Regions from separate parts of the [Ruminococcus] lactaris ATCC 29176 genome, predicted to be linked through region 3. Evidence: predicted binding sites of a transcription regulator. Region 3 holds the regulator's gene; each other region holds the start of a gene.

Region 1 (10,496 bases), 810 kb from region 3:
TCTCTGGTGCTTAGCACAGTTTCCAGTAATTCTTCTCGGAAGAATTTTTCCTCTTTCAGAAACATATTTCTTTAATTTTGCAACATCCTTATAATCGATCTCGTTATTCTCTTTACCACAGAATACGCAAACTTTTTTTCTTCTGCGAACCGGGCCTCTTCTCTTGAATCCACCCTCTGGTCTGCTTCCCTTTTCGTAAGCCATGATGGTTATCTCCTTTCCGACTTAGTTAAACGGTAATACGTCATCAATACCTTCCGGGATATTCATAAAGCCATCTCCTGCATCCGCACTCGGTGCCGGTGCAGCCTGGTGCTGGAAGTTCGCTCTGTTCGCATCACTCTCAGCTCTGCTTTCTGCAAATTCCTGTTCCTCCACGATCACTTCTGTCGTATATACTTTTACGCCATCTTTGTTCGTGTAGCTGCCTGTCTGAATACGGCCTGAAATAGAAACTCGCATTCCCTGACGGAAATACTTCTCTGCAAACTCAGCGGAACGTCCGAATACAACACACGGAATAAAATCCGCTGTCGGCTCACCGTCTCTCTTGAATCTGCGGTCTACTGCAACTGTATATCTTGCAACTGCTGTAGCATTATTTCCCTGTGAATATCTCACTTCCGGATCTCTTGTCAACCGTCCTACTAAAACTACTTTATTCATATATACCTCTTTCCGCTTATATTATGCTTCCTCTTTCACGCATAAATATCTGAGTACATTGTCCATAATGCGGATACGCTGCTCCACCTCAGCTGGAACTGTACTTTCAGCCTCGAAGTGGACGAAGTAGTAAAATCCTTCTTTCATCTTCTGGATCTCGTAAGCGAATCTTCTCTTGCCCCACTCATCAACGTCTGTTACATTTCCGCCGAAACGAGTGATCATGGCTTTCACTTTCTCGATTACATCCGCTCTTGCTTCATCCTCGAGTTTTGCGCTTACAACAACAGCTAATTCATACTTGTTCATGCTCTTTTACCTCCTTATGGTCTCTGGCTTCCGGATTCTCCCGGAAACAAGGAATGTTGATCCCCTGTATGGATATAATTCCAACAGTATGTCACAATTTGACATGATACCATAAGAATGTCTTAGTTTCAAGCTTTTTTTGTAATTTGCCTGGTATTTTTTTCAACCAGTTTTCTTGAAACCATGATCTGATGACCACATCCCGCACACTTTAACCGGAAATCTGCTCCGACACGCAGGATTTCCCACTCATAACTGCCACACGGATGAGGTTTTTTCATTCTGATCACATCACCCACATCAAATTTGTCTGCCATAAAGCACCTCGTCAATAAATCAATCTACTTAATACTTACTGATAATTTTTATCTGATAGCTTTTTATACTCTCCCGATCAATACTCTCCGGCAAGAACTCCCTGAAGCAGAAATCTCTCGTCCTCTTTTACATTGGTGCAGGTAGACAGGCTGACAATCTGAGACTGTGCATTGACCTCTACATCCACCTGATAATTGGAAGATTCCCTGCACAAATTCAGATAGCTTTCAAACTCTTCATCTGAATTGTATGTAAGATTATAAGCATCTGACGTATCCTTCACCACCGAAGCAGCAAATACTTTATACATCCGTACTTTTCCATCCGGTGTATAAATATAAAACTCAGGATGTGCCTTGCAGAAATCTTCACTTTCATATTCTTTCAACTGAGAGAACATTTCTCCACCGATCTTTAAGTTATGTCCGTAGATCATCGTATTACGGTCTGCAAAATCTGAATCACACCGCATATCCATAAAAATCGCTCCCAGCTTATTGTCATTTGCTGAAAATGTCTTTGTCAGGTATTCCTTATTATCTGAACTTTTTACGACCGGATAACTGATGATCGAAGGCTCATCAAACCGTATCCATGCTACTGTATCTGGATTTTCTGCCCGAAGTGCATCAAAATCCACACTGAAGCCTTCTCCCTGCTCATTCGTCTTGATCGCAATCTCTTTGATCTTATCATACTCTGCTCCACCCGAATAATACGGTACAAGCATCGTTACTAACTGAAAAACGGAAAATACAAAAACGAAAACCGCAACGATCAGAACCGCTGTCGAGCCAACATTAAATGCCGCTCTTTTCTTTTTCTTATTTTTTGCATTTGGATTTTGCTTTCTGCTATTTGGACTCTGTCCTCTTCTGTCATTTTCCTGGCGACGTTGTCCTGCCTGCGTTTCACTCTCTCCCACCGGACGGCGGCGTGCTTCCTGCGTTCCGCTCTCTCCTACCGGACGACGACGTCTTTCCTGCGTTCCGCTCTCTCCTGCCGGTCTGCGACGTCTTTCCTGTGTTCCGCTCTCTCCTGCCGGTCTGCGACGTCCTTCCTGCGTTCCGCTCTCTCCTGCCGGTCTGCGACGTCTTTCCTGCGTTCCACTCTCCTCCACCGGACGGCGGCGTGCTGTCTGCTGCCGTTCTTCTTTCGGACGGCGGCGGATTCCGTCTCCGCGGTCTTCGCCCTGTCTTCCCTGGTGATTCAAATCTTTTTCCATGCCTCTCTCCTTCACACTTTCCCCTCAGGGAATCTGCTGTCTTCTTCGTTCCTCTGATTCAGATCATTCTGCATTAAATAGCTCTGTATGCAAAAGGCCTGCCACAGGCAGCTTCTCTTGCATCCTTTGCCATTAAAAACCAAGTGGCTCATCCACGAGAATGATCTTAAACCGGTTCTTGATCCTGCTGAATCTTGTCACCAGAATCTCTGCACAGATACAGTCATCACTCTTACAGTTAAAGCAGCTTCCATTCTTTACACACGGAGTATTAATGCCAAATCTCTGTGCATTGATCGGCCCTGCCTCATTTCTTGCACGGCTCATGGCATCTTCCTGTGTCTTTACTACCTTGTTCATTCCGACGATCAGAAGTACATTCTTCGGGCCGAATGCATAAGCTGCAATACGGTTTGCATTTCCATCAATATTAATAAATACACCATCTTCACTCATCGCATTCACACTTCCAAGAAACCAGTCCGATGTAAATGCCTTTAATGCGATCTCATGGCGTTCTTCCACTGTAGCAGCTTTATCTCTGTCATAAAATACATAATCATCGGAACAGACTGCATCGATCAGACCGCACTCTCTCACCGAAGCTGAACCGCCCATATTGATCGTACTTCCCTTTGGAATCAGTTCCAGTGCTTTCTTCACTGCTTCTTCTTTCGTCTTCACATAATATGCTTCCATATTTCTGGATTCAAGTGCCTTGACAACTCTTTTGCCAAGTGCCTCATTTCTCATCTCTCTGACATCCATTTTTTGACCTCTTTTCTTTTATGCAGTAAAACCAGTATACCACGAATTTCTTTTTTATGTTGTTAAAATCTCTGCATCCGCAACGTAATATTCTTCCCCCGTTTCCAGGCAGAGACATCCCAGTCGTCCTCCAAATGCAGGAAATGCCGCTCCACAATCTATATCCGTCAGCCATCCATCCTCACTGTGCCAGATCTTTGCCGGTCGATTCGTATTTCCACGAATCGTAAAAGCCGGTACATGACCGACCACCGAATGATATCCGGGAATCCCTTTCCCCCGATCAATCATTTCAGTACTCCAAAGCATTCGTTCTTTTCTTTTCCAAAATGAAAGCACCTCTTCTGTACAGGCATGGGCAAGAAGCCAACATTCCCCATCAATCCTCAGCTTTTTATATAAAGGCATTTTCCTCATAAATTCCACATATTCCGGCAGTCTTTCCCTGGTTCTGCGACTGTCCATCAGAAAATCATAAGTATTATAATAGTACCGGTTGTGAATCTTATCCGGTACTGTATCATACCAATCCACAAATGCGTCCTCATGATTTCCTTTTAATGCAATGATATTTTTCCGTTCCATTGCCAGATCCAGCACACCTGCCGGGTCAGGTCCCCGGTCAATCAGATCTCCTAAAACATAAAGTCTGTCTGCCTCTGAAAATGCAATCTTTTCCAGCATCTGATCCAGAAGATGACCCATTCCATGCACATCAGAGATTGCGTATGTTCTCCCCATCTGCTTTTCCTCCCTGCCTTTTCAACAGTTCCCGAATTGTATATGCCACACCAGATTCTATATTGGACTTTGTTATATACTTTGCAGCCTTTTTACTTCTTCGTCTCCATTTTCCATTGCAACCGCTGCTCCAATTTCTGCGTTCCTGAAAAGTATACCTTTTTTCTTCAAAAAAAGAAAGAGCCTGATGTGATATGACCTCAACTTGCATCACACCACACCGGACTCTTTCTTATATTATACTTTTGTTATCTTAAGATACCAGGGTTAAAAGGTCTGACACCACGTGTGCTCGCACACTAGTGGTAGAATGACCTTGCGACCCGCCCCAATATGAGCATAAAAGTGGGGCGTAAGCACCACGATATGCGAATGTTGGGTAGGATTGTGGGAGCACGTAGTGCGTAACAATCCGTAGGTATCATAGTCGGGGGCTTTTGACCCCGACATCATCTTAACTTATACTCCGCTCCATTCTACAGAGTCAGCAATCCGATCAACCCTCAATTGCGATTGTCTTCTTTGCCTCTACTGCTTTTGCAGGTTTCTTCGGAACAGACAATTTCAGGATACCGTTCTCATATTTTGCTTTGATATCTTCGTCTGTCAGATTCTCACCGACATAGAAGCTTCTCTGCATTGCTCCGGCATAACGCTCCTTACGGATGTATTTACCTTTCTTATCTTCCTCGTCTTTATCAAGACCCTTAGCTGCAGATACGGTCAGGTAACCGTTCTCAAGTTCAATGCTGATCTCATCTTTCTTAAATCCCGGAAGATCAATATCTACTTCATATCCCTCATCATGTTCACGGATATCTGTCTTCATCATGTTCTTAGCGTGCTTACCATATAACGGATTTTTCTTTCCCCAGAAATCCTGCTCAAATGGGAAGTTCATCCAATCATCATCAAATAAGTTTTCTCCAAAAATACTAGGCATCATCATAAGTCATTTCTCCTTTCAATGCTAACTTTGTTGCCCCTGCGGGAAATCCCACAGTTTATATAAGCTGCTTTCGCAGTTGTTGCCAGAACAAACCTGGATGACTTTTTCTTATTCTCTGCTCTTTATTTCTTTGTCTTCCTTTGTTCTAGTTATTATATAGCACGTATTGTTAGCACTGTAAAGTGTTGAGTGCCAATTTTTTTAAATTTTTTTCTAAAATCCTTATCTACATGATGCCAGGGTCAAAAGGTCTAAGCCCACATGAGCTTGCTCATAGGTGGGTGAAAGACCTTAGGATCCTGGCATCTTTTTATTAAATTATCTGTTTTTTCTTATAATATTCAATCTTTTTTTGCCAACTCGAATTATTGTTCCAGCCATTACAACCAATGTCATCCAAAGAATCGGTGTTGTTTCATCACCTGTTACCGGAACCTTATTTCCATTCGGTTTCTCTGGGGTTCCAGGTTTCTCTAGGTTTCCAGATTTCTCTGGGTTTCCAGGTTTCTCTAAGTTTCCAGGTTTCTCTGGCTTTCCAGGTTTTTCCGGTTTCCCCGGTTTTCCAGGCACGTCTGCTTTTTCCAATGCAGCAATAGCATCTTCAATTCTCTGAGCCATAGCATCAACTTCTGTCTGCTCATCAATCTTCTTACCACGTACAACTGCGGCAATTGCTTCTTCTACCTTACTGAAATCCTTATAGTCTTTTTTATTTAGTTTCTCTGCTTCGGCAATGGCTGCATCTACCTTTCCATACTCTGCATCTTTCATAATCAATTCAGCTTTTGCAGCTTCCAAATTAGTCAAAGCTTCATTAACTTGCTCTTGAGTTGCTTTTCCATCTGCTAAAACTTCATTTGCAGCCGCTAATTCATCTGCAATCACATCAAAGTTTTCATAATACGCTTCATTTAAACCAGCCACTGCATCTACTGCTGCCTGCAATTCTGATTTATCTGCTTCAGGTTCTACTGCCTTTGCAATTCTTACAATCACAAAAGAATGTTTCTTCAGATTGATGATTGGATTCCCTTCCAATTCAACTTCTGCATCTTCTGTAACCTGCACAGCTGTAGGCTCATCCGGTGTATTTGCAGCTGTAATAGAATCTGTTTCCAGCTTTTGGATTGTCATCTTATTCCCTGCAACATCAGTTCCTTCTATCTGTAATGCAATATTACGATCTCTTTCTCTGTCTGCATTAACAAGCGCAATATACAAATTTCCTTCTGCATCTTTACTTGCAAGAGCTGATAATGTTTCTGCTCCGTTTGCCATGGTAGGAACTTCACTAAATTCCGTTTTTACGATATTATCCCCAAATCCAGAGTTCAACATTTTAAATACATACGCTGATGGTGTTGAAAAGAATGTAAACGTACCTTCTCCAGTTGTTGTATTTGCATCCGCACCCTTAACCACCTGGATAACCGCCTGCTGTGTTGGTCCTAAAGAATCTTTGCCATCACTATACCAATCCGAGAGACAATGTTTTTGAATATAAGGACTTCCCATGCGAACATATTCCATTAATACTTTTGCAATATAAATCGCATGCGTCTGCGACCGCAGCTGTGCCTCTGTATTATTATAAATTCCAAACTCACTGATAACCGGAACTTTTCCTTTTGGCTCTAACAATGCCATCTTATTTTTGACCTTGCCGATTCCACTGACTTCCGCACGCTTCATTGCATTATCATAAAATGCATTTGCATCATTTCCCCCATCAACATGGTCTGAATATGGATGAATTGTCATTCCGTCATACCACTGTTCCGCATTTTTCTCCTCCATCTTATTGATAAAGCCGACCGTTTCATAACTCGTATAAACATTTGCTGTATGTTTTGTACCTTCTATTTTATTGATTTTAGCTGTTGTATCTTTAATTGCTTTCGAAACAGTAATAAATCCATCCCGTTTCACAGAATATGTAGCATAAATATTATTTCCGGCTGTAGGGATTTTACCATTCTTGCCATCACCAAACTTGATGGCACCTGTACTATAATCTACTTCACAATGTGTATCGTTTGGTCCTGATTGACTCAAATCTTCTACCACAGTCCAAGGAGTAAGATGTCCATCTGTTCCGACTTTTACCTGTACACCTTTTTCCATAGCTCTAAACTTTGAATCATCTATAATTTTTCCGTCTTTGTATTCTCCTCCCGGATTTATATTTGCATATCGCAAATATCTTACTTGATTAGGTGAACCATCACTCTGTGATGCTGTTTTATTCCAGTCTTCTTCTTTCACAGTATATCGATCTGTAATCTGTATTGTTCCACCTTCTATGTATGCATCCTCTACACCTTTATTCTGAGCATATTTTGTCCAATATTCTTGAGATGCTGTTCCATCCTCTCCGCCAAGGTTCATCTCATTTCCAATTTCAAAATATCTTACATTATATGGCTCTGTATGACCATTATCTGCACGTACCTGCGCCCAATCAATTCCGCCATTTGGGTTTGTACCAACCTTTGCATTTAAGTACTCTACAAGATCTGCTGCATCTTGTGCATTTCCCCGTCCTAAACTATATACATAAACAATCTCAGAATCTACTTCGTCTGCAAAGGTTGCAATCTCTCCAATACCAAAATTGGGAGCAATTCCCCCCTGTCCCTGATTATTATAAAAGCCATGAATCTGTTTCTTTCTCTGTTCTTTCGGTCCTAAAGTCGTCTTCCAATTGAACAGATTAGAGATGGTACCACCCGGATAACGAATGGAGCCAAATCCTGCATCCTTATACAATTCTACAAATTCATCTTTCATCTTCATATTTTTAGAATCAAAGGTGCCATATCCATTAAACGCATAACGATGATTGATTCCAAAAATAGATTTTGAGTCGATATGCTGTGTTACTTCTTCTGTATTGATTTCCAAATCAATCGGCTGATTTGCCTTATAGTTTTCCATTGCCTTTGTTAGAGTATCTTTTGCAGATTTTAACGTCTCCATCACTGGAGTTCCTGCGGATGTCGCCTCTTTTGCCGCAGAAATCGCCTCCTGTAGTTTTACATGAAGTTCATTCTCCTCCGGCAAACTTCCACTGCTAAGTAACTTTTCGGCCTCTGTAATAAGTACATTTAAATCTACTTTATATAACTCTGTTGCTTTTTCTTCATAAAGGCTCTTTGCCTCATTGTCACTCAAAGCTCTATCATATACATATAGTTCATCAATAAATCCACGCATAGGATGAGGATCTGTAGAACCTGCACTTTTATGAGAACCTACTCTTAGGGTTAACACTTCATCTGTTGCACTATTCCCAATCGTTTTTGCAGTACCATCTAATTCCCCGTTAATATAATATTTTACGGTTTTAGCTTCTTGATCAAACACTACTGTAATATGCTGCCAGTCCCCCTTCTGTACAGCTTTTTCTGTTACTGCTGCACGCTCTCCATTAATAAATGTATCATACTTCCCATCTGATTTTAATGAAAGAAGAGTTCTTCCTGAACGATTTCCTTTATCTTCATGTTGTAAAAGAACCGCTGACGCATTTGTATTAGTCTCTGTGATACTTGTATCATATTTATACCACATAGAAAAAGAAGTTTGTCCGGTACCCGTATTGATATAATTTTCTAAGCTCATATATTTATCTGTACCTGTTCCAAACTTCAATGCTTTTCCAAAAACAGAATTTCCCGTTTCTTCTATTGTAATATCATGTAACACTCCTGTACTGCGATTTCCCTGATCACTTATATTTGAATCAAAATTCCAATGATCTTTTACATCGCTTTTCCATGATGTTTCTGCCGTAGTTTCAATGCTTTCCGCATATACCGGCACGCCCACCTGAACCAGCATAGTCAGTGCAAGAGCTGCACTTGCTACCATTTTCAAGCTCTTTTTTTTCATAAACTTCTCCTTTTTTCTTACTTTTTCGCTATCATTACATACTAATTTCCCCAAACCAGTACTTAAATCTTATCATTTTTCTTTTCTTAACTCAACCAATTCTTCTTGTTTATCAAAAAAAGAGAAAATGTGAATAATATTACACATTTTCTCTATCAGATTCAAAACCGATGTCTTTTTATTTTACCTCTATACTATTCCGAACATCACGCCAATTCCCTGTACGAGAAATGCCGCAACCCATGCAATAAAACATTGCCAGACTACTAACCCGACTGCCCACTTTCCGCCCAGTTCTCTTTTTACAGAAGCAATCGCAGCCACACACGGTGTATATAATAAGCTGAATACCAGCAAAGAGGCTGCTGCAAGCGGTGATAATACAGAAGCAATCCCTCCGCCGAACAAAACTTCCAACGTAGACACCACGCTTTCCTTTGCCATAAAACCACTGATTAAAGAGGTACAGATCCGCCAGTCTCCCAACCCCAACGGCCGGAAAATCGGTACTAAAAACCCTGATACTGCTGCTAAAATACTTTTTGCCGAATCCTCGACCATATTTAAATGCAGATCAAAACTCTGCAAAAACCATACCACGATCGTTGCTATTAAAATGACAGAAAATGCCTTCTGAAGGAAGTCTTTTGCCTTCTCCCATAAAAGCTGTGCTACGTTCTTTGCTCCCGGCATCCGATAATTCGGCAGTTCCATTACAAAAGGAACCGGTTCTCCCCTAAAAAGAGTCCCTTTATATAAGAAAGCAATCAAAATACCTGTCAGAATCCCCAATACATATAAGCCTGACATGATCAGACCACCCTTTTTCGGAAAAAAAGCACTGACAAAGAAAGAATAAATCGGTAATTTAGCCGTACAGCTCATAAATGGAGTCAGAAGAATCGTCATTTTTCTGTCTCTTTCACTGGTCAGGGTTCTTGTTGCCATAACTGCCGGAACCGTACAACCAAATCCAATCAGCATTGGAACGATACTTCTTCCTGAAAGTCCGATCTTACGAAGCAATTTATCCATAACAAATGCAACCCGGGCAATATAACCGCTGTCTTCCATCAGTGAAAGGAAGAAGAACAATGTTACAATAATCGGCAGAAAGCTCAGTACGCTCCCCACACCCGTAAATATTCCGTCAATGACCAGACTATGGATCGCCGGATTTACATCCAGGTTCAGCAATGCTGTATCCACAACTGCTGACAACTGATCGATTCCATATTCCAGTACGCTCTGCATCCATGCTCCGATCACGTTAAATGTCAGATAAAATACAAGTACCATGATCCCGATAAAACATGGAATCGCCGTATATTTTCCAGTCAGAATGCGATCGATTTTCTCACTCCGAACACGCTCCTTACTTTCTTTTGGCTTCACAACCGTCTGCTCACATAACCGTTCAATAAAATCAAATCTCATATCAGCGATTGCCGCACTGCGATCCAGCCCTCGCTCCTTTTCCATTTGAACTACAATATGCTCCAGCATTTCCAGTTCATTCTGCTCCAACTGCAACTGCTTTAAGATCAACGGATCTCCTTCAATCGCTTTTGTTGCTGCAAACCGAACCGGTAAACCTGATTTTTCTGCATGATCTTCGATCAGATG
Region 2 (10,496 bases), 1.3 Mb from region 3:
ACTTTGACCGTCTGTCCCGGATAAATCTTCATTCCCATTCCGGCACGCTTTCCGTCCACACTCACCTTTCCGGTCTCAATGAGGCGGTCTGCCTCCCTTCTGGAACACACTCCCGCCTCACTTAAATACTTATTCAGTCTTACCGGTTCTTTTTTCTGTATAAATTCTTCTCTGATCCGATTACTCACCCGTCAACACTCCACTTATATTATTATCTGTAAAAAATGTATTTCCACTGTAAAGGAACAGCACCTCTGAGATCCTGTAGGAACTGAGCAGTTCCTCGATCGTGCCACTATAATATCTCGGATCGACCACAACGATCTCCCGGTAATACGGTGTTAAAAACTGCACAAAGCAGTCTGCAAAAGAGTCCTTGATCAGAAGCAGTCTTTTGCTTTCTGTCGACACCGTCTTAATATCTACAACAGAAAAATCTCCTCCCAAAAAGACATCATACTGATCCTTTGTATCCAGCTTTGAAGAATCAAAAAGAGAAGTCGTCCTTTTTCCTTCATCTACATAATCTACGATCACATCTGTATCACTGTCACTCGGAACATAAATATCAACCTGCTCTTTCTCGCTCAGATAAACACCGCTTTTGGATGCCAGCATTCCGTTAAAATCATTGGAAACCGCATAAGATACATATTTCCCTGAAATGTCTCCCTCGATTCCCAGCGAAGGAGCTGCCTCCTGAAATGCATAAAAAGCCCCCAGGGAAGTCCAGTGATGATCCGTCTTATAATAAATCTTTTCATTCCGGTGCTTATTCAGGGCTGAGGCTGCATCGATCCATTCAACGGAACTTCCCAGTTCCTTCTTTACCATGCTTATGAGCTGTGTCTGATTCTCCACTTCTGCCATAGCCGGAAGCTTTGCTCCAAGAACCCCTGCCGCATCCGGTACAAGCATCATCCTCACCGGAAGATCCGTATTCGTCTCGGCAAAATTCTGAATGGATTTCAGATTGTCTGCCAGATATTCCTGGTTCGGCAGCTCGATCTCCTCCAGCAGTTGTCCGTCTTTTCCTATGTATACTCCATGTTCCTTGCTGACACCTGCCAGTCTGTCCACACCGACCTTGATCGTTCTCCAGAAATCTCTGCCGACAAACTGATCTGACATATACCGCTCAAACTTTTCCATATAATCGCCCGAAATCACATTTCCCCAGTTCCATTTCGGAGCAGATGCAAGCATTCTGTTCTCCTGCACTGACTTTTCTTTATCCGGTACAATGATATTGATCAAAAGAAATACAAACAATACCAAAATAAAAATTGTCCCTGTCACCCGCTCTAATGAGCCTCTCTGCTTCTTTTTCTTCATACTCTTTCACCTGAATCAGCCCTTTGGCTACGCATTTTCATTCACCTTCTGGCTCCGGTCTTTCTTCTTTTAAAATCTGAAATATAAAAATGGCTGATATGTCTCTGTTACCAGAAATGCCACCGAAATTGCCATCATTCCGAAAAATAAAATCCCAGCTACAACTGTTCGTGCCGTCTCACTCTCCGGCAAACTGATGATCCTTCTCAGCAATCTGCCTCCAAATGCCGACATTCCGACCACCGCCAGCAGATAATACAGCCAGTGGGAAAAGAAGACATACCCTGCCCCCGCATCCAGCAGCCCGCCCCCTGTTCCGACCATTGCTCCAAGATAACGGAAGGCTGCTCCCAGGCTCGGACTAAAGAAGAAGACCCAGCCGACCAGCACGCAGACTGCCGTATAGATTCTTCTGAGCGGTGACGGCAACCGGTCCACTTCTGACCCCCATACATATTTTTCCATCACCATCAGGACTCCGTAATAAAATCCCCACACAATAAAATTCCAGGCAGCTCCATGCCACATTCCCGTCAGCGTCCAGACGATCAGCAGATTCAGGATATGCCTTCCTCCACTGCAATGGTTTCCGCCCAAAGGGATATAGACGTATTCACGAAACCAGGTACTCAATGAAATATGCCATCTTCTCCAAAATTCCGTCACACTTCTCGACACATAAGGATGATCAAAATTCTTCTTCAGTTCAAAACCGAACATCCTCGAAAGTCCGATCGCCATATCAGAATATCCGCTAAAATCATAATAGATCTCAAACGCATATGTGATACAGCCGATCCATGCCATCGGAACAGAAAGGTTACTTGCTGAAATGGCTGAAATCTCCTCAAATACTGTCTTAAATGTATCCGCAAGTACTGCCTTTTTTGCAAGACCGATCAGGAACAGCATTGCCCCCTGTCCCAGCTTTCTTGCGGAGACTTTCCTCTGTGCAAGCTGTGGTTCTATATCTTCATACCGCACAATCGGCCCCGCGATCAGTTGCGGGAACAGGGCGATATAAAGTGCAAAATTCAAAAGACTCCTCTGTGCCTTTGCTTTTCCCCGATAGACATCCACCACATAGGAAATGCCCTGAAAAGTATAGAAAGAAATCCCCACCGGCAGAGCCAGTTCGCGGTAAGTAAGTTCCACTGAAGTCACGGAATTGACCAGCTCCAGGAAAAATCCGTAATACTTAAAGAAAAACAAAAGAGCCAGATTCACAGCCACCGCAAAGATCATTCCCCGGTGAGCCTTTCTCTCATCCTCTGCATTTGCCGCAATCTCTCTTCCACAGCAATAATTCAGAAGAATACTTAAGATCATCAGAACCACATACACCGGTTCACCCCATGCATAAAAGATCAGGCTTGCCAGCAGAAGCAGTAAGTTGCGTATCTTAAGCGGTGCGAGATAATATACTGCCAGAACGACCGGCAAAAATAAAAATATAAACGTAAGACTGCTAAATAACATCCTTCTTTCCCTTCTACAAGCTCTGGTCAAAAGCAGCTCTGTACTCAGATGCCTTTGAAGATACTACATAAAAAATATAATTCCCACGGACACTGGTCTGTGCCTCTTCCAAAAGTTTCTCCTGCTCCGGCAGATATCCCTCAAAATCTTTTTTCCGCTCCTGCAGCCGCTGTTCTACCGCATCTGTCACCTGCTCCGTCTGACTGCTCTTTTTGACACAGATCATCAGGACTTCCTCGGCATCGATACTTGATTCAGAAGAATAATACATCACACCCTCATAATCTGTACTGTTCAGCCCGAAGTTCCGCTTGAGCATCTGACCGTCCAGTTTCTTCATTCCGGTCGTATCAATGACTTTCTCCATGGAACTCTCCATCTCTGAAAAAGAGCGGTTACTTCCGCTTACATAAATCATAAGCAGGGCAATATAACCGAGAATCAGAAGCAACACCGCATACGATGCAGCTTTCCATATTCCCTGTCTCTGTCTTGTCATAATGTTGCTACCTCCGCCATATTCGTTGCCCAGACCGGATAAAATTCTGCCTTGAAATGAATCCCGTCTTCTTCATAATAATTTTCCTGCACAAGTCCGGTATTATCAATAAATCCCAAATGCTTTCCATCGCACATTTCCTGCAATGCAGTATTATAATCTGCAATTTTCGCCAGTGCCGGTTCTTTTTCAGCCGCAGATGCACTGACCGGAAAGATCGAATTGATATAAATACGGACGGACGGCATCTCTTTCGTGATCGACTCGATCACCGCTGCATATTTCTTAATAAACGCTTCTGTATCTCCGTCTGTTGCGATCACATCATTCATCCCATACGACAGGAACACGACCTGTGGGTTCAGCTTTTTTGCCTGACTGATCTGCTCGTCCAGTCCCTCCAGTTGTATCCCCCTCTTTGCAACAACACTTGAGGCATTCAGTACGTCATATTCACTGAATCCACTGCTGATTGAATCTCCCATCACCACTGCACCTGAAAAACGATCTTTCAGACTTCTCTCTGTATCCCCTGATGCCGGGTCTTTTGCCTCCAGGCTGGCAATCTTCTGCTCGATCACCTTGACCTCTTCATTTTCCTTTGACTGAATATATTCAATTCCCTTTTTTGTATCTGCATTTTCTGCTGTAAACTGCTTCACTCCGTGGATCACGACTCCCAGAAGAATCAGCACAGTAATACAGCCTGCTCCAATATAGATTCGTGAAATTTTTTTCTTTCTTTTTTCCATTCTTTTCTCTCTTTCAAGACTGAGATTTCTAACTATTTATAATACGTTTTTTTCAGATAAAAGTCAAATTTGACATCTGAACCTCTCCGACCCTATAATTAACGATATCATAAAGGAAAGACAGAGGACAAAATCATGACAAATGAAAAAAAAGAAACTCCCGTTGCTGCTGTCAGCACGGAAAATATTTATCGTCTGAACGGACGTGTTCCACTGGGGAAAGCAATTCCTTTTGGTCTTCAGCACGTACTGGCAATGTTCGTCTCCAATCTTGCACCGGTTCTGATTGTATGCAGCGCCGCACTGGTACGTGGATCCGGTGAGCCACTGACAGGTGCTGAGATCACCCAGCTTCTCCAGTGTGCTATGTTTGCTGCCGGAATCGGTACATGTATGCAGTTGTATCCGATCTGGAAGATTGGATCAAGACTTCCTATTGTAATGGGTGTCAGTTTTACATTTCTCGGAAGTCTTCTGATGATCTGTACTAATCCCGAACTCGGATATGAAGGAATGATCGGGGCAGTCATCCTTGGCGGTATTTTTGAAGGCCTGGTTGGTTTAAGTGCCAAATACTGGAAACGTTTTCTTACTCCTGTGGTATCAGCCTGCGTGGTCATCGCCATCGGTTACTCCCTGCTATCCGTCGGAATGGATTCCTGGGGCGGTGGTAATGGTGCAGAAGACTTCGGTTCCTGGTATCATTTACTGATCGGACTGATCACACTGGTTGTATGTCTGGTTTCCCGTTATCTCCTGAAAGGTGTCTATAAGAACCTGAACATTCTGGTCGGACTGATCGTCGGATATATCATTTCTGCACTTTTTACAGTTACAGGGGTCGCAAAAATGATCAACTTCTCCAGCATCGGAACAACCATCCACCAGGTTGGATATTTCAGTCTTCCGAAACTGGTCTTCTTCACGGATCACAAACCGGTCTTTGATCTTGGGGCTTTTCTCACGATTGCGATCGTATTCCTTGTATCTGCCGCAGAGACAACCGGTGCTACAACGGCTGTTGCAACCGGTGCTCTCCACCGTGATCTGAAAATGGAAGAACTGCAGGGTTCTCTTGCTGTAGACGGCTTTTCCAGTGCCATTTCCGGCTGCTTCGGATGCCTTCCGCTGACTTCTTTCAGTCAGAATGTAGGACTGGTGACCATGACCGGTGTAATCAACCGATTTACGATCCTGATGGGAGCATTAATCCTGATTCTTGCCTCTCTTTTCCCGCCGCTGGGAGCATTCTTCAACTCTCTCCCACAGGCTGTTCTTGGAGGCTGTACTGTTATGATGTTCGGATCGATCATGTATGAGGGAATCAAGATGCTGAAAGAATGTAAATTCGATGACCGGACAATGATCATCGTTTCCCTTTCTTTTGCAATCGGTGTCGGACTGACCCAGACTTCCGGAAACTTTTTCTCCGCCTTCCCATCTGAAGTCGGTGATATTTTCAACGGAAATGCAGTTGCAGGAGTTTTTGTTGTCTCCCTGCTCTTAAGTCTGATCCTGCCAAAGCACAAAGAAGAAGCTTAATTTATTAAGTTTTCTGATCTGCATGGAGCAACGAGACTTTATTTTCCCGAAAGGATTTTAACTATGATTTCACTGACATTGACGAATGTTAAAAAATTTATGTCCCAGCTTCTGATGACAGAGACTTTCGACCGCTTTTCTTTTATTGAAGGCGAGATCGTAACTTTTAACACGTTCAAACTGGATGGATATCTCCAAAAAGATTTTTTTGATGCACCGGACGGATACGAATCTGAATCTTCTCCCACTCCTTTGGAAGAATATTCCCGCTGGGGAGATATCCGGGAATTTTGCTTTTCCCTCATCAAAGGAAAGCGGACACCTTTGAGTTTCCGCTTGATCCTGAGTCTGTCACCGGATAATATCGTCCGGCTTATGGAGCAGACTGTTCCTGAAATGTCCCCGGAAGATGTGCAGGGACTTTACCTGAATCTGAAATTCGACGGTATGCATCTGACCTGTATTACCGGAACTTCTTTCCGTACTTTTACAATGGATAAATCTTTAGAACATGCCTGGGATGAAATGGTAAAGAAATTCTTTCTAAAAAAAGAAATTGAATTTGAGATTGCGTAAGGAAGGTAAATTTGTATTTGTTGGGGTGAAAATATCGCAACAGCAGGAAGTGTTTCTGACAGAAGAGCGTCCATATCCGCCCTTGTTGTTGCATCGCAGTGCAGGACCCGCTTTACCTCAGCCCGTTGACAACTTGTAACAGGAACGTGGAAACACTCGTGCAGAGGCACTCCTGTTTACGTTCCTTAACAAGTTGGGCAAAGTGTCTTCGGAACGCTCCCTGTCAATGCACTGCTCACGCAACAGCAAGGGCGGATATTGGATTTTTCAAATCAGAATGCTTTTCTCGCACCGGAACATTTTCTCTCAACAAACACGAAATTTCAAATAAGAAGTAGAAAGCCGGATGGCTATCAACTAAGATAAATGATCTGTCCAATAGTAAAGATGTCGGGGTCAAAAGCCCCCGACTTTGATGCTCATATCGGGGCGGGTTCTAAGGTCTTTCACCCACCTATGAGCAAGCTCATGTGGGCTTAGACCTTTTGACCCTGGCATCTAGTCAATACAATATCTACTATCTAATATTTACGATCGAATATCTTAGTCAATAGCCATCCGGCTTTTTTCTATTTTTTTTAAATTTGCATTGTTGAGTGAATACGCTGTGGAGCTAAAAACTTCTTATCGAGATGGTCAGCGGAAAGCAAGGTGTTCCTGAGCAGGTGCATTAGCAGGGAGCGTTCCGAAGACACTTTGCAGCGTTTGTTAGAGAAAGTAAATCGAGTGCCATTGCACGAAGATTTCCACTTTCGAGTTACAAACGGTCAACGGGCTGAGGTAAAGCGGGCCTGCACTGCGAAGGAATATCCCTGCTTTCCGCGTCCGATTCGTCACAAAGAAGTCTTTTTCTTTACAAGCGTATCTCCCAAACAACTACAAATTTAAACAGGTATTACTTTGTCAGTAACATCATAATCTCATTACTTCTCTGAACAAATGCTGTCATTTCTTCCGGACTTAACGGCTTATGTGCCAGCATTGCAAGATCATACAACTGCTTGCAGATGACCGGTACATTCTTGCTCCGCTTATGCTCTACAAGGAACTGTACCAGTGGATGATTTGCATTCAGTACCAGCGTTGCCTGACTGCCAAACATAGACGGATCCATTCCGCTCATGCCATACATCTTCATCATCTCCTGCATTCTTCTGTTCTCTTCTGACAGAACTGCCATTGATGCAACCTTATCATCTTTCAGCTTTTCAACTTTTACTTCCAGCTTATCATTACCAAGCTCTTTTCTGAAGATCTCCACCAGACTTTCTGCTGTCTTCTGGAATGCTTCTTTCTCATCTTCTGCCACTTCATCTTTCAGAGAATCATGCACATCTGCATCAATTCTTAAGAACTGAACTTCCTGATGCTTCTGCTCCAGATAAGTGATAAATGCAGAATCAATATTGTGCGTCAGGATGATCGCATCCTGTCCCTGTGCCTTGAACATATTGATATACTGGCTCTGCTGTACCTCATCGGTTACATAGAAAATCCTTGTCTTCTCCGGCTCTTTTTCAGCATCTGCATCCGTGGATTCTGCCTCTTCTGACTTTGCTTCTGCCTCAGTATTTCCTGCTTTTGACTCTTCATTCTTTGCAGCCTCTTCTTTTGCAGCTTCTTCCACCTCAGCCTCGCCTTTGGCTTCTTTGATGATATCTTCCAGTGTCAGATACTTATGCTCAAGATTCTTATAAAGCATGGAATCTTTCATCTTCTCACCGAATTTTTCATCTTTCAGGCATCCAAACTTGATGAACGGACTGATATCGTCCCAGTATTTTTCATAATTCTCACGGTCTGTCTTAAACATGCCATTGAGTTTATCTGCTACTTTCTTAGAAATATAATCCGCAACTTTATTTACGAATCCATCATTCTGCAATGCACTTCTTGATACATTCAGCGGCAGATCCGGGCAATCAATGACTCCTTTCAGTACCATCAGGAACTCCGGAATCACTTCTTTAATATTATCGGCAATAAATACCTGGTTGTTATACAGTTTGATCTTTCCTTCAATAGATTCATACTCTGTATTGATCTTCGGGAAATAAAGGATTCCCTTTAAATTAAATGGATAATCCATATTTAAGTGGATCCAGAATAATGGTTCTTTGTAGTCCATAAATACCTTGCGGTAGAACTCAATATATTCTTCCTTCGTACACTCACTCGGATTTTTTGTCCACAGCGGATGGATATCGCTGATGGAAACCGGGCGTCTTACAATCTTTGCCTTCTGCTTTGGCTCACCCTCTTCGCCTTCCTTTGGCTCTTCTGTGATATGCTCAACAACGGTATCTGTATCGAGTACATCAGCTTCATCAATGGTATCATACTCCGGTTCTGCATTTGCTCTGGAAAGGAAGATCTCTACCGGCATAAAAGAGCAGTATCTCTCAAGCACTTCTCTTGCACGGTATTCATTTGCAAATTCCAGGCTGTCTTCATTCAGATACAGAGTGATCTCACTTCCAACGGTCGTTCTGCTGCCTTCCTGCATCTCATACTCTGTACCACCTTCACTTGCCCAGTGAACCGGTTTTGCACCTTCTTTATAGGAAAGTGTATCAATCTGAACTTCATCTGCTACCATAAATGCGGAGTAGAATCCAAGTCCGAAATGACCGATCATATCATCCTCTGTCGTCTTGTCTTTATACTTCTCAAGGAACTGCGTTGCACCTGAAAATGCAATCTGCGTAATATACTCTTCTACTTCTTCCGCTGTCATTCCAAGTCCGTTATCAATAAATTTCATCGTCTTCTCTTCCGGATTGACAATGACTTCAATCTTTGGCTTATAACCCTCCGGGAGTTCATACTCGCCCATCATATCCAGCTTTTTCAGCTTGGTGATCGCATCACATCCGTTGGACACCAGCTCACGGACAAAAATATCATGATCCGAATAAACCCATTTCTTAATAATCGGGAAAATATTTTCGCTGTCGATTGATAAAGTACCTTTCTTAACTGCCATTTTACTGCACTCCTTTTTTATTTGTTCACAATCTGTGATCCTTTTGTATTCTTTCTGCATGCTTTTACATAGCATATTTATTACCTAATGGACATTCTAGTACAGCAAAATTTAAAAGTCAATAGAAAATTAGCACTCTTTTAAATAGAGTGCTAATAATTTTATAAAAATAATAAGATGTTGGGAGCAAAAGCCCCCAACAATGATGCCAACGGATTGTTTCGCACTACGCACTCCCACAATCCTGCCCAATATTCGCATATCGTGGGATTATACTGTCTCCGGCTCAGGATACTCTTCTCCAAATGTCTCCACAGTCACTTTTTTCATAACCTGCTTCTCCAGCGGACGGTCACTGTAATCGGTTGCTGTCTCAGCAATCTTGTTCACAACATCCATTCCCTCTGTAATCTTACCAAATGCGGCATAAGCTCCATCCAGATGCGGTGCTTTCTTATGCATGATAAAGAACTGGCTTCCTGCTGAATCCGGATGCATTGCACGTGCCATGGAAAGGACTCCGGCATCATGTGCGAGATCATTCGTCACACCATTCTGTGCAAACTCACCTTTGATCGAATATCCCGGACCGCCCATTCCGGTTCCGTCCGGGCATCCCCCCTGAATCATAAATCCGCTGATCACACGATGAAAGATCAGTCCGTCATAAAAACCTTTTTTTACGAGAGATACAAAATTATTCACTGTATTCGGTGCGATCTCCGGATACAGTTCTGCTTTCATAATATCGCCATTTTCCATTTCAAATGTAACTACTGGATTTGCCATAATAATTTCCTCTTTTCTTCTGATATTTATAAATCCTGTCTTCTAAAATATTGTAGCGGATTGCCCCATAAAGGTCAACCCGCCCATTCTTACAGAATATCAATATGATTGTTTTTACAAAATACCACTATGTTTGTTCTTACAGAATGTCAATATGTTCTCCTGCCAGTGCCTTATTCATACTGCGGACTGCACAGAATTTACCGCACATACTGCATGTATCGCTGTGGTCATCTTCCGGCAGACGGTCATCCCGGATTGCTTTTGCAGTTTCCGGATCTAATGCACATTCAAACTGTGCATCCCAATCCAGTACCCGGCGTGCATCGGCCATCTTATCATCAATATCTCTTGCATGTGGGATTCCCTTGGCTATATCTGCTGCATGAGCTGCAATCTTTGATGCAATAATTCCCTGCTTTACATCCTCAACATTTGGAAGGGCAAGATGCTCTGCCGGTGTAACGTAACAAAGGAATGCTGCTCCGTTCATTGCTGCCACAGCACCACCGATTGCTGCCGTAATGTGATCGTACCC
Region 3 (10,496 bases):
TTCCACTTAAATAATTTCAAAGAATGGCAGGGAAAATTGCTTTTCCTCTGCCATTCTTTCTGCCTGAAACCTTAACTCACTATTCAGGACTTTTTATTCTTTATCTTCAAAAACTTCTTTCACTTTTTCTTTGAAAGACTTCTTCTTTGACTTTTTGTCCTCTGCGGTTTCTGTATTTTCACTGCGTTTCAGTGTATTTCCTGTCAACTCATCAAATCTTCTGAGAGCTTCTTTTGCTTCTGCACTCAGATGATCCGGTGTCTGGATCACTACTGTAACCAGATGATCTCCTCTGACCTGTGAATTTCTCAATGACGGAACACCTTTTCCGGTTAAACGTACCTTTGTTCCGGTTTTTGTTCCCGGCTTGATCGTGCAGACTACATCTCCATCTACTGTCGGGATCTTGATCTCTCCACCAAGTGCTGCGATCGCAAAGGATATTGAAACTGTAGAGAGGATATTCATATCTACACGCTGGAATACCGGATGTCTGGATACATTTACCTCAACAAGCAGATCTCCTCTCGGACCGCCATTAACTCCCGGCTCGCCTTTTTCGCGAATACGGATACTCTGTCCGTTATCAATTCCTGCTGGAATAGTAACTTTGATCTTCTTCTTACTTGCGGTATATCCGGTTCCTGCACATTTCGGACACTTTTCTTTTACAACTTTTCCTGAACCGCCACAGGTCGGACAGGTCTGCACATTCTGTACAGTACCAAAGAAAGACTGGGATGTATAAACAATCTGACCCTTTCCACCACACTTTGGACAAGTCTCGGGAGAAGTTCCCGGCTTTGCACCTGTACCATGACAGTCTTCACATGGATCTTTCAGAACCAGCTCCAGCTCTTTTTCACATCCATGTACTGCCTCTTCAAACGTAATGCGGACACTTTTTCTGATATTGGCACCTTTCATCGGGCCATTACTTGTTCCGCCTCTTCTGGGACCTCCGAACAGATCTCCAAAGATATCTCCGAAAATGTCTCCAAAATCAGCTCCATTAAATCCGCCGCCAAATCCACCTGCACCTCCGGCACCTCCCTCAAATGCCGCGTGGCCGAACTGATCATACTGACGACGTTTGTCAGCGTCACTCAGAACGGCATAGGCTTCAGAAGCCTCTTTGAACTTTTTCTCAGCTTCTTTATCTCCCGGATTCATATCCGGATGGTACTTCTTTGCAAGCTGACGATATGCTTTTTTTATTGTAGCATCATCGGCATCCTTACTTACGCCGAGTACTTCATAATAATCTCTTTTTGCCTCTGCCATAATACAACTACTTTACCTTTCTATAACCTCAAGAAATTCTACGAAGCTATATTCCTACAGCTTCGTAGAATCCTTTATTCTTCATACTTTTCTGATGTAAATCTTTCAGATTACATGAATCAGATTAAACCTCTTTGTAATCTCCGTCTACTACATCATCATTTGCAGAACTTTCCGGTGCCGGACCTGCTCCCGGTGTAGGACCAGCCTGTGCTCCTGCTGCTGCATTCTGCTCATACATCTTTGTAAATAACTTCTGAGCACTTTCCATCAATTTCTCTTTTGCAGCTTTGATCTCTGCAACCTGAGCCTCAGATGTCTCTTCCGGTGCAGATTTTGCAAGGATATCTTTCAATGCCTGTACGTCAGCTTCTACGGCTGCCTTATCTGCTGCATCCAGTTTATCTCCGACATCCTGAATTGCTTTTTCTGTCTGGAATACCATAGCATCGGCTTCATTTCTTGTATCAATTGCTTCTTTACGTTTCTTATCCTGAGCCTCGAACTCTGCTGCTTCTTTCACAGCTTTATCGATATCGTCATCAGACATATTAGAACCTGCTGTGATCGTAATATGCTGCTCTTTACCTGTTCCAAGATCCTTCGCAGATACATTTACAATACCGTTTGCATCAATATCGAATGTAACTTCAATCTGCGGTACTCCACGTGGAGCCGGCGGGATTCCATCCAGTCTGAACTGTCCGAGTGATTTATTATCCTTGGCGAACTGTCTCTCACCCTGTACTACGTTGATATCTACAGCTGTCTGGTTATCTGCTGCCGTAGAGAAGATCTGGCTCTTCTTTGTCGGAATTGTTGTATTTCTCTCGATCAGTCTTGTAGCCACACCACCCATTGTCTCGATAGACAGTGACAGTGGAGTTACATCAAGAAGAAGGATATCGCCTGCACCTGCATCTCCTGCAAGTTTACCTCCCTGTACGGAAGCACCAAGTGCTACACACTCATCCGGGTTCAGAGATTTGCTTGGCTCTTTGCCTGTCAGTCTCTTCACTTCTTCCTGAACTGCCGGGATACGTGTTGATCCACCAACAAGAAGTACCTGACCAAGCTCGGAAGCTGTGATACCTGCATCAGAAAGTGCACGTCTTACCGGCTCCTGTGTCTTCTCTACAAGATCTCTTGTCAGTTCATCAAATTTAGCTCTTGTAAGGTTCATGTCGAAATGCTTCGGTCCTTCAGCTGTTGCTGTGATGAACGGAAGGTTGATATTGGTTGTCGTTGCACTTGAAAGTTCTTTTTTAGCTTTCTCTGCTGCTTCTCTTAATCTCTGAAGAGCCATCTTATCTGTTGAAAGATCTACACCCTCTTTTGCCTTGAAGTCTGCCAGCATATAATCTGTGATCTTCTGGTCGAAGTCATCTCCACCAAGTCTGTTGTTACCTGCTGTTGAAAGAACCTCGATAACTCCGTCACCGATTTCGATAACAGATACATCGAATGTACCACCACCAAGGTCGTATACCATGATCTTCTGCTCTTTCTCGTTGTCAAGACCATAAGCAAGAGCTGCTGCTGTAGGCTCGTTGATGATACGCTTTACATCAAGTCCTGCAATCTTACCGGCATCTTTTGTAGCCTGACGCTGAGCATCGTTGAAGTAAGCCGGAACTGTGATAACAGCTTCTGTTACTTTCTCTCCAAGATATCCTTCTGCATCCGCTTTCAATTTCTGAAGGATCATTGCTGAAATCTCCTGTGGAGAATACTTCTTTCCATCAATATCTACTTTATAATCTGTACCCATCTCTCTCTTAATGGAAGAGATCGTTCTTGCAGCGTTCGTAACTGCCTGACGTTTTGCAGGTTCTCCTACGAGACGCTCTCCTGTCTTTGTAAATGCTACAACAGACGGTGTTGTTCTTGCACCTTCTGTATTTGCGATAACTGTAGGCTGTCCACCTTCCATAACAGCTACGCAACTGTTTGTTGTACCAAGGTCAATACCAATGATTTTTCCCATGATAAATTTCCTCCTCTATTTATTCTCTGGTTTTGATAAAACTCAAATTAATTTGCTACCTTTACCATACTGTGCCTTACAACACTCTCACGGTACATGTAGCCTTTCTGAAATTCTTCAGCAACAACATTTTCGCCGAATTCTTCATCCTCCACATGCATGACTGCATTGTGGAAATCAGGATTAAACTCCTGACCAACAGCTTTGATCGGTTTCACTCCAAGTGAATCCAGTGTCGTCATAAGCTGCTTGTAGATCTTCTCCATTCCTTCTGCGAACGGAGAACCTTTTTCCTCTTCCGGTATGGAATCTAATCCACGTTCAAAATTGTCAACGACCGGAAGAATTTTTTCTATGATATCTTTCGCACCGATCTCATACATCTGGGACTTTTCCTTTTCTGATCTCTTGCGGAAGTTATCAAACTCTGCCATCTGACGAGTGATACGATCATTTAACTCTTCGATCTTCTCGTCTTTTTTGTCCTTCTTATTTTTCTTTCCGAAGAACTTTTTTTTCTCACCGGATTTTTCTTCTCCCTGATCCTCTTCAGATCCGGTTTCTTCTCCGGCTTCTGCTGTATCTTCGGCATCTTCCTTTGCTTCTGCTTCAGCAGCTTCCTCTGCCTCTGCCGTTGTAGCATTGGTTTCTTCTGCTTCAGCTTTTGCTTTCGCCTCTTCTACAGCCTCTTTCACCATATCTTCTTTGCTCATGTTCTCTGTCACCAGCTTTCTACCTTTCTATCCTTTTGGTTCTTTATTATAAATCGCATCCAACTCACTTTGCAGGGTCTTCAGCGTCTTCATGACATGTTCATAATCCATTCTTTTCGGACCGATAATTCCAATCGTTCCCTTCATGCCTTCTCCAAGTTCATATGTGGCTGTTACCACGCTGCAGTCTTTCATCGTCTTCACCGGAGCTTCATCTCCGATATAAACCTGAATCCCGTGATTTTCCTCACTGGCAAGCGTCTCTGTGACCAGATCTGCCAACTGCTGCTTTTCTTCAAAAGCACTGATGATCTCCTGTGCACTCTGCTTATCACTCAACTCCGGATACTTGAAAATATTTGTCGCACCACTTGTATAGATCTCCATATCATTATCTACATGAATAATCTCGGCAACTGCATCCAGAACGTGTCCGATCACTTCACTGTGGATTCCTGCCTGCTCTTTTAACCTGGCGATCAGTCCCAATGTGATCTGATCGATCGACAGTCCGTTCAGTGTTGTATTCAGAAGCATATTCAGCTTCAACAGGTTCTCATTACTTAAGGTTTCGCCTACTTCAATAATTTTATTCTTAATTACATTTCCACCGAGTACGATCACCGCTACGATCTGCTCTTCATCCACCTGGGAAAGCTGAATGAACTTCAAAGTATTGCGACTGTTGACCGGAGTCGAAACCATCGTTGCATAATTGGTATTGGAGGCAAGAACTTTTGCTGCCTGCTGCAATACTTTTTCTACTTTGTCAGTCTTCTCAAGAAGAGCATCCTCACGTTCACTGATCTCCTGTTCTTTTTTCTCCATCAGCAGATCCACATAGAACCGATAGCCTTTATCCGACGGTATCCTTCCTGCAGAAGTATGTGGCTGGAAAATATATCCAAGATCCTCAAGATCCGCCATCTCATTGCGAATCGTAGCTGAACTGAGCTTCAGGTCAGTGTACTTTGAAAGAGTTCTTGAACCAACCGGTTCACCGGTCTCCAGATAATTCTGAATGATAGCTTTTAATATAGTAAGTTTTCTTTCTGTCAATGCTTCATCCATTGCCATCACTCTTCCTCCCGTTCTCTGACTCTCTTTCTTTCGGCTTATTAGCACTCCCTGCTTTTGAGTGCTAACACCTTACAGGTAATAAGATAGCACCTCATTTTCCGTTTGTCAACAGTGATTCTTAAAAATTTGTATTTGTTGGGGTGAAAATATCGCGACAGCAGGAAGTGTTTCTGACAGAAATGCGTCCATATCCACACTTGTTGTTGCATCGCAGTGCAGGACCCGCTTTACCTCAGCCCGTTGACAACTTGTAACAGGAACGTGGAAACATTCGTGCAGAGGCACTCCTGTTTACGTTCCTTAACAAGTTGGGCAAAGTGTCTTCGGAACGCTCCCTGTCAATGCACTGCTCACGCAACAACAAGTGTGGATATTGGGCGTTTCAAGTCAGAAAGCTTTCCTCGCATCAGGATATTTTCTTTCAACAAATACGAAATTTCAATAAGAAATAAAGAGCCGGAAGGCTATCAACTAAGATAAATGATTAGTCAAATAGTAAATACAATATCTACTGTCTAATATTTACGATCGAATATCTTAGTCAATAGCCATCCGGCTTTTTCTATCCTTTTGAAATTTGTATTGTTGAGTGACTACGCTGTGGAGTCAGAAAAAAACTTCTTGCTGTGACTACCAGCGGAAAGCAGGGTGTTCCTGAGCAGGTGCATTAGCAGGAGCGTTCCGAAGACACTTTGCAGCGTTTGTTAGAGAAAGTAAATCGAGTGCCTTTGCACGAAGATTTCCACTTTCGAGTTACAAACGGTCAACGGGCTGAGGTAAAGCGGGCCTGCACCGCGAAGGAATATCCTGCTTTCCGCGTCCGCTCTGCCATATAGAAGTTTTCTGCTTTCCAAGCGTATCACCCCAACAAATACAAATTTATTCTCCCAGCAAAAACTCCGCCAGCACGTAATTACTTACATCCATCCCTCTGCGAGACAGAAAAATGCGATCTCCCTTACATTCTAATAAATGTTCTGCCTGGAAGTGTTCTATGACAGTTCCATATACTTCACTGATCGGTTTCTGAAAGGTTCGCTCAAATTTTTCTTTTGAAATTCCATTCACTTTCCGTAAGCCCAGATACATAAATTCTTCCATCTGAGACTCTTCTGACAAAAGTTCTTCCTCTGTTTCAATGGGTTGTTTTTCATGGATTGCTTCTATATAAGTCTTTCTGTTCCTTATATGTGAAAACCTTCTGTTTCTGAGAAGAGAGGATGCACCTGCACCAATCCCAAGATACTCCACTCTGTCCCAGTACCCCAGGTTATGCCTGCATTCCTGTCCTGTTCTTGCATAATTTGAAATTTCATAACGTTCCATTCCCGCCTTTGCAAGCCGTTCTATTGTCCATTCCCCCATCCGATATTCTTCTTCCTCCGACGGGAGTTTCCATTCACCGGAATCAAACTTTCCTTCCTGATACCAATGATAAAATCTTGTTCCCTCTTCCAGGATCAGACTGTATGCCGATATATGCTCCGGTTCAAGAGCGATCACTTTTTCCAGCGTATCTTCCCATGACTCCATCGTCTGTCCCGGAAGTTCCGACATCAGATCAATATTCCGGTTCTCAAATCCTGCCTTTTCTGTAAAGTTCCACGTAGCAAGGAAATCTTCATACGTGTGTATTCTTCCCAGTCTTTGCAGTTCTTCATTCCGGGCTGACTGTAACCCAAGACTTAGACGGTTCACACCTGCTGCTTTATACTGCTTCAGCTTTTCCAGGTTCACTGTACCAGGATTCACTTCCATCGTGATCTCAGCATCTTTCTGAATTGTAAAACTATCATACAGACTTTGAAAAAGCTCTTCTGCCTGCCTTTCTGACAGAAGGGATGGTGTTCCTCCTCCGAGAAAGACAGTCTTCACCTCATAAGAGTGAAGACTGTCTTTATAACCGCGTATTTCCTGTATCATTGCCTGCACATATGCTTCCTGCTCTTCTCTGCTTCCTGCTGCTGAGAAAAAATCACAGTAGTTGCATTTTTTTACACAGAAAGGAATGTGAAGATACAGTTCCAAATCTCTTTTTTTCATATTATTCATAAATTCATATAAACTTCAGATCAATACTTTTTTTAGTTATCGTCCAGCTTCAGGACACTCATAAATGCACTCTGCGGAATCTCAACATTTCCTACCTGACGCATTCTCTTTTTACCTTCCTTCTGCTTCTCCAGAAGTTTCTTCTTACGGGAAATATCACCGCCGTAGCACTTGGCAAGAACATCCTTTCTCATTGCTTTTACTGTCTCACGTGCTATGATCTTACTTCCGACTGCTGCCTGGATCGGGATCTCAAAGAGCTGACGTGGGATTTCTTCTTTCAGCTTCTCGCACATCTTTCTTCCACGTTCATAAGCACTTCCCTCAAAAACAATAAAGGAAAGTGCATCCACTTCTTCTTTATTGATCAGGATATCCAGTTTCACAAGTTCTGAACGCTCATATCCCAGCATTTCATAATCAAAGGATGCATAACCTCTGGAACGCGATTTCAATGCATCAAAGAAATCATAAATAATCTCATTTAATGGCAGATGATAGGTCAGCACAGCTCTTGTCTCTTCGATATATTCCATGCCCTGATAAACTCCGCGACGTTCCTGACAAAGATCCATGATGGCTCCGATATATTCAGATGTTACCATGATCTCCGCTTTTACCATCGGTTCTTCCATATATTCAATTTCTGACAGATCAGGCATATTGGTCGGATTTGTCAGGTCAATAACTTCCCCGTTTGTCTTATGGATCTTATAAATAACACTCGGTGCAGTTGTTACAAGATCCAGATTATATTCTCTCTCAAGACGCTCCTGAATGATCTCCAGATGAAGCAGTCCTAAAAATCCACAACGGAATCCAAATCCCAATGCAACAGAAGTTTCTGCCTCAAACTGCAATGCTGCATCATTGAGCTGCAGCTTTTCAAGTGCATCTCTCAGATCCGGGTATTTAGCTCCATCTGCAGGATACAGTCCACAATAAACCATAGGATTTACTTTTTTATATCCCGGCAATGGTTCAGCACATGGCCGCTCTGCATTCGTGATCGTATCTCCCACACGGGTATCTTTTACATTTTTCAGACTTGCCGTAATATATCCGACCATTCCTGCTTCCAGTTCATCGCATGGAATGAACTGTCCCGCACCAAATGTTCCGACTTCCACAACCTCAGCTCTCGCCCCGGTCGCCATCATCAGCATCGGAGTTTCCTTTCTGACCGTTCCCTCTTTGATCCTGCAGAAGACAATGACTCCTTTATAAGAATCATATTTAGAATCAAAGATCAGTGCCTGCAGTGGTGCATCCGGATCTCCTACCGGTGACGGAATCTTTTTCACAATCTGCTCCAGGACTTCATGCACGTTCAGTCCTGTCTTCGCTGAGATCAACGGTGCATCTTCCGCATCAATTCCAATGACATCCTCAATCTCTTCTTTTACACGCTCCGGCTCTGCACTTGGCAGATCAATCTTGTTGATGACCGGCATCACATCCAGATCATGATCCAGTGCCAGATATACATTTGCCAGCGTCTGAGCCTCAACCCCCTGTGCCGCATCGACTACCAGGATTGCTCCGTCACAGGCCGCCAGACTTCGCGAAACTTCATAATTAAAATCCACATGTCCCGGTGTATCAATCAAATTGAAAAGATACTCCTCTCCGTCGTCTGCCCGGTAAACTGTACGCACTGCCTGTGCCTTGATCGTGATTCCACGCTCCCTCTCAAGATCCATATTATCCAGCACCTGTGACTGCATCTCACGGCTTGTGAGCAGTCCCGTCATCTCAATGATACGGTCTGCCAGTGTGGATTTTCCATGATCGATATGTGCAATGATACAAAAGTTCCTTATATGATTCTGATCAATCGTTGACAATGTTCGCCCTCCATCTTATCTCTGTCTCTTTTATTTCTTTCTGGTTATTCCCTGTTCTGCTTACACGTTATCACGCCGTTCCGGCTACACCTCATTCTGCTCCGCTCTTATCTCTTTTCTGACTGCTTCACTATAAAAAGCTCCACCGCCAGATTTTCACTTAAAGTTCCGGTCTTCACAGCCTGTTCCAGTCCGGCACCTTCTTCCATACTCTGCCTGAGCTGTCCCATCCTGAACCGCTTACACTGTACCATACTTTTCCCGACTACAAACGGATGCAGTCCGGCTTTGGATGCAATTTCTTTTTTCCCATACCCCTGATTCATCAATGCTTTTACAAAATAAAGGCTTCGGTACTGCCTCGTCAGCATATACAAAATCCGCATCGGCGGTTCTTTCAGTGCGATCAGCTCATAATAAAGATCCAGTGCCTTTCTCTGATTCCCCGCCGCTACCGCATCCACCATATCAAAAATATGGTTGGAAAGCTGCGTTACACACACTGCATCAATCTCTTCCCTGGTAAGTGTAGCTTTGTCAATCCCATAGCATATGACTTTCTCCAGCTCTCTCTGGATATTTTCCATATCCGTTCCGACTTTTCCAAGGAAATAAGAGATGGTCGCTCCGGACATTTCTTTTCCTTCTCTGCGTAAGATCTGCCCGATCCACCTTTTCAGGACCTCTTCATCCTGCATGGTCAGTGCGGCTGCGTATCCTTTTGTATTCACAGCCTTATAAAGCTTATTCCGCTTGTCGACTTCCTCTTCTACAAAAATAAAATAGGTTGTCTCCGGCATCTCTTTGATATAATCTGCCAGTTCTGCTCCTGCCGCAGTCTTGAAAAATCCGGTATTTTCAAATACGATGAGCCTTTTTTCCGCAAAAAAAGGCATCGTCTCAGCCAGATCAATCACCTCTTTGACCGGAATATTCTTTCCCTCATAATGGGCATAATTCATCGTATCGCCCTCCGGGATCATCGCCTTGATAAACCGCTTTTTATATTGCTTCTTCAGGTATCCCTCTTCACCATATAAAAGATATACCTGCTCAAATTTTCCACTCTTAAAATCTTCATTCAACTTTTTCATAGCTCTTCTATTATATAAGATAAACAGACAGTTTGACAAGGGATATCACGCAAGATATTTTTCCTCAGTCACTGCCACCGCCACCACATTTTCTGCTGAAAAACAGTTTCTTTCCATCACTTTGGATCGTGACAGCTCCACACTGCTGTGTTGAATAAACCTGACAGTTTCTGCTTTTTAACCGTTCCAGCGTTTCTTCATGTGGATGACCATAACGGTTTCCCCGTCCTGCTGAAATTAAAACAATCTGCGGCTCAACTGCATCAAGGAACTCTTCTGTACCTGAATTTTTTGAACCGTGATGTGCTGCTTTCAGTATCCTGCATTTTCCGAGTCTTCCACTTTTGACCAGTTGTTTCTCCCCTGCTCCTTCCACATCTCCGGTCAGAAGCATTGAAAAGTTTCCATATTCTGCCTGCAGTACCATGGATGCAGCATT

The links. Region 3 encodes HrcA, which represses chaperone genes, less so after heat shock. Its sites were predicted from a motif close to TGTTAGCACTCNNNNNNNNNGAGTGCTAACA; they were not measured.
Region 1: the regulator HrcA is predicted to act here: its motif matches at 5,144-5,174, upstream of NQ541_RS00410 (Hsp20/alpha crystallin family protein).
Region 2: the regulator HrcA is predicted to act here: its motif matches at 9,297-9,327, upstream of htpG (molecular chaperone HtpG).

Annotation. Positions count from the first base shown of each region.
Region 1 is NZ_CP102292.1:73,725-84,220, reverse strand. Features, by position in the region: gene rpsR (30S ribosomal protein S18) at 1-204, opposite strand, end outside; gene NQ541_RS00445 (single-stranded DNA-binding protein) at 226-666, opposite strand; gene rpsF (30S ribosomal protein S6) at 688-975, opposite strand; gene NQ541_RS00435 (DUF951 domain-containing protein) at 1,104-1,292, opposite strand; gene srtB (class B sortase) at 1,370-2,518, opposite strand; gene NQ541_RS00425 (lactate utilization protein) at 2,651-3,286, opposite strand; gene NQ541_RS00420 (metallophosphoesterase) at 3,341-4,027, opposite strand; gene NQ541_RS13040 (hypothetical protein) at 4,295-4,480, opposite strand; gene NQ541_RS00410 (Hsp20/alpha crystallin family protein) at 4,524-4,976, opposite strand; gene NQ541_RS00405 (LamG-like jellyroll fold domain-containing protein) at 5,295-8,870, opposite strand; gene feoB (ferrous iron transport protein B) at 9,060-10,496, opposite strand, start outside.
Region 2 is NZ_CP102292.1:2,221,445-2,231,940, forward strand. Features, by position in the region: gene rluF (23S rRNA pseudouridine(2604) synthase RluF) at 1-188, opposite strand, end outside; gene NQ541_RS10380 (DHHW family protein) at 181-1,335, opposite strand; gene NQ541_RS10385 (MBOAT family O-acyltransferase) at 1,405-2,814, opposite strand; gene NQ541_RS10390 (DUF4358 domain-containing protein) at 2,828-3,313, opposite strand; gene NQ541_RS10395 (GDSL-type esterase/lipase family protein) at 3,310-4,065, opposite strand; gene NQ541_RS10400 (uracil-xanthine permease family protein) at 4,201-5,607, shown strand; gene NQ541_RS10405 (DUF5721 family protein) at 5,671-6,183, shown strand; gene htpG (molecular chaperone HtpG) at 7,079-9,169, opposite strand; gene NQ541_RS10415 (peptidylprolyl isomerase) at 9,440-9,958, opposite strand; gene thiC (phosphomethylpyrimidine synthase ThiC) at 10,098-10,496, opposite strand, start outside.
Region 3 is NZ_CP102292.1:879,215-889,710, reverse strand. Features, by position in the region: gene dnaJ (molecular chaperone DnaJ) at 94-1,284, opposite strand; gene dnaK (molecular chaperone DnaK) at 1,409-3,271, opposite strand; gene grpE (nucleotide exchange factor GrpE) at 3,319-3,984, opposite strand; gene hrcA (heat-inducible transcriptional repressor HrcA) at 4,012-5,061, opposite strand; gene hemW (radical SAM family heme chaperone HemW) at 5,944-7,116, opposite strand; gene lepA (translation elongation factor 4) at 7,149-8,963, opposite strand; gene holA (DNA polymerase III subunit delta) at 9,071-10,057, opposite strand; gene NQ541_RS04060 (DNA internalization-related competence protein ComEC/Rec2) at 10,122-10,496, opposite strand, start outside.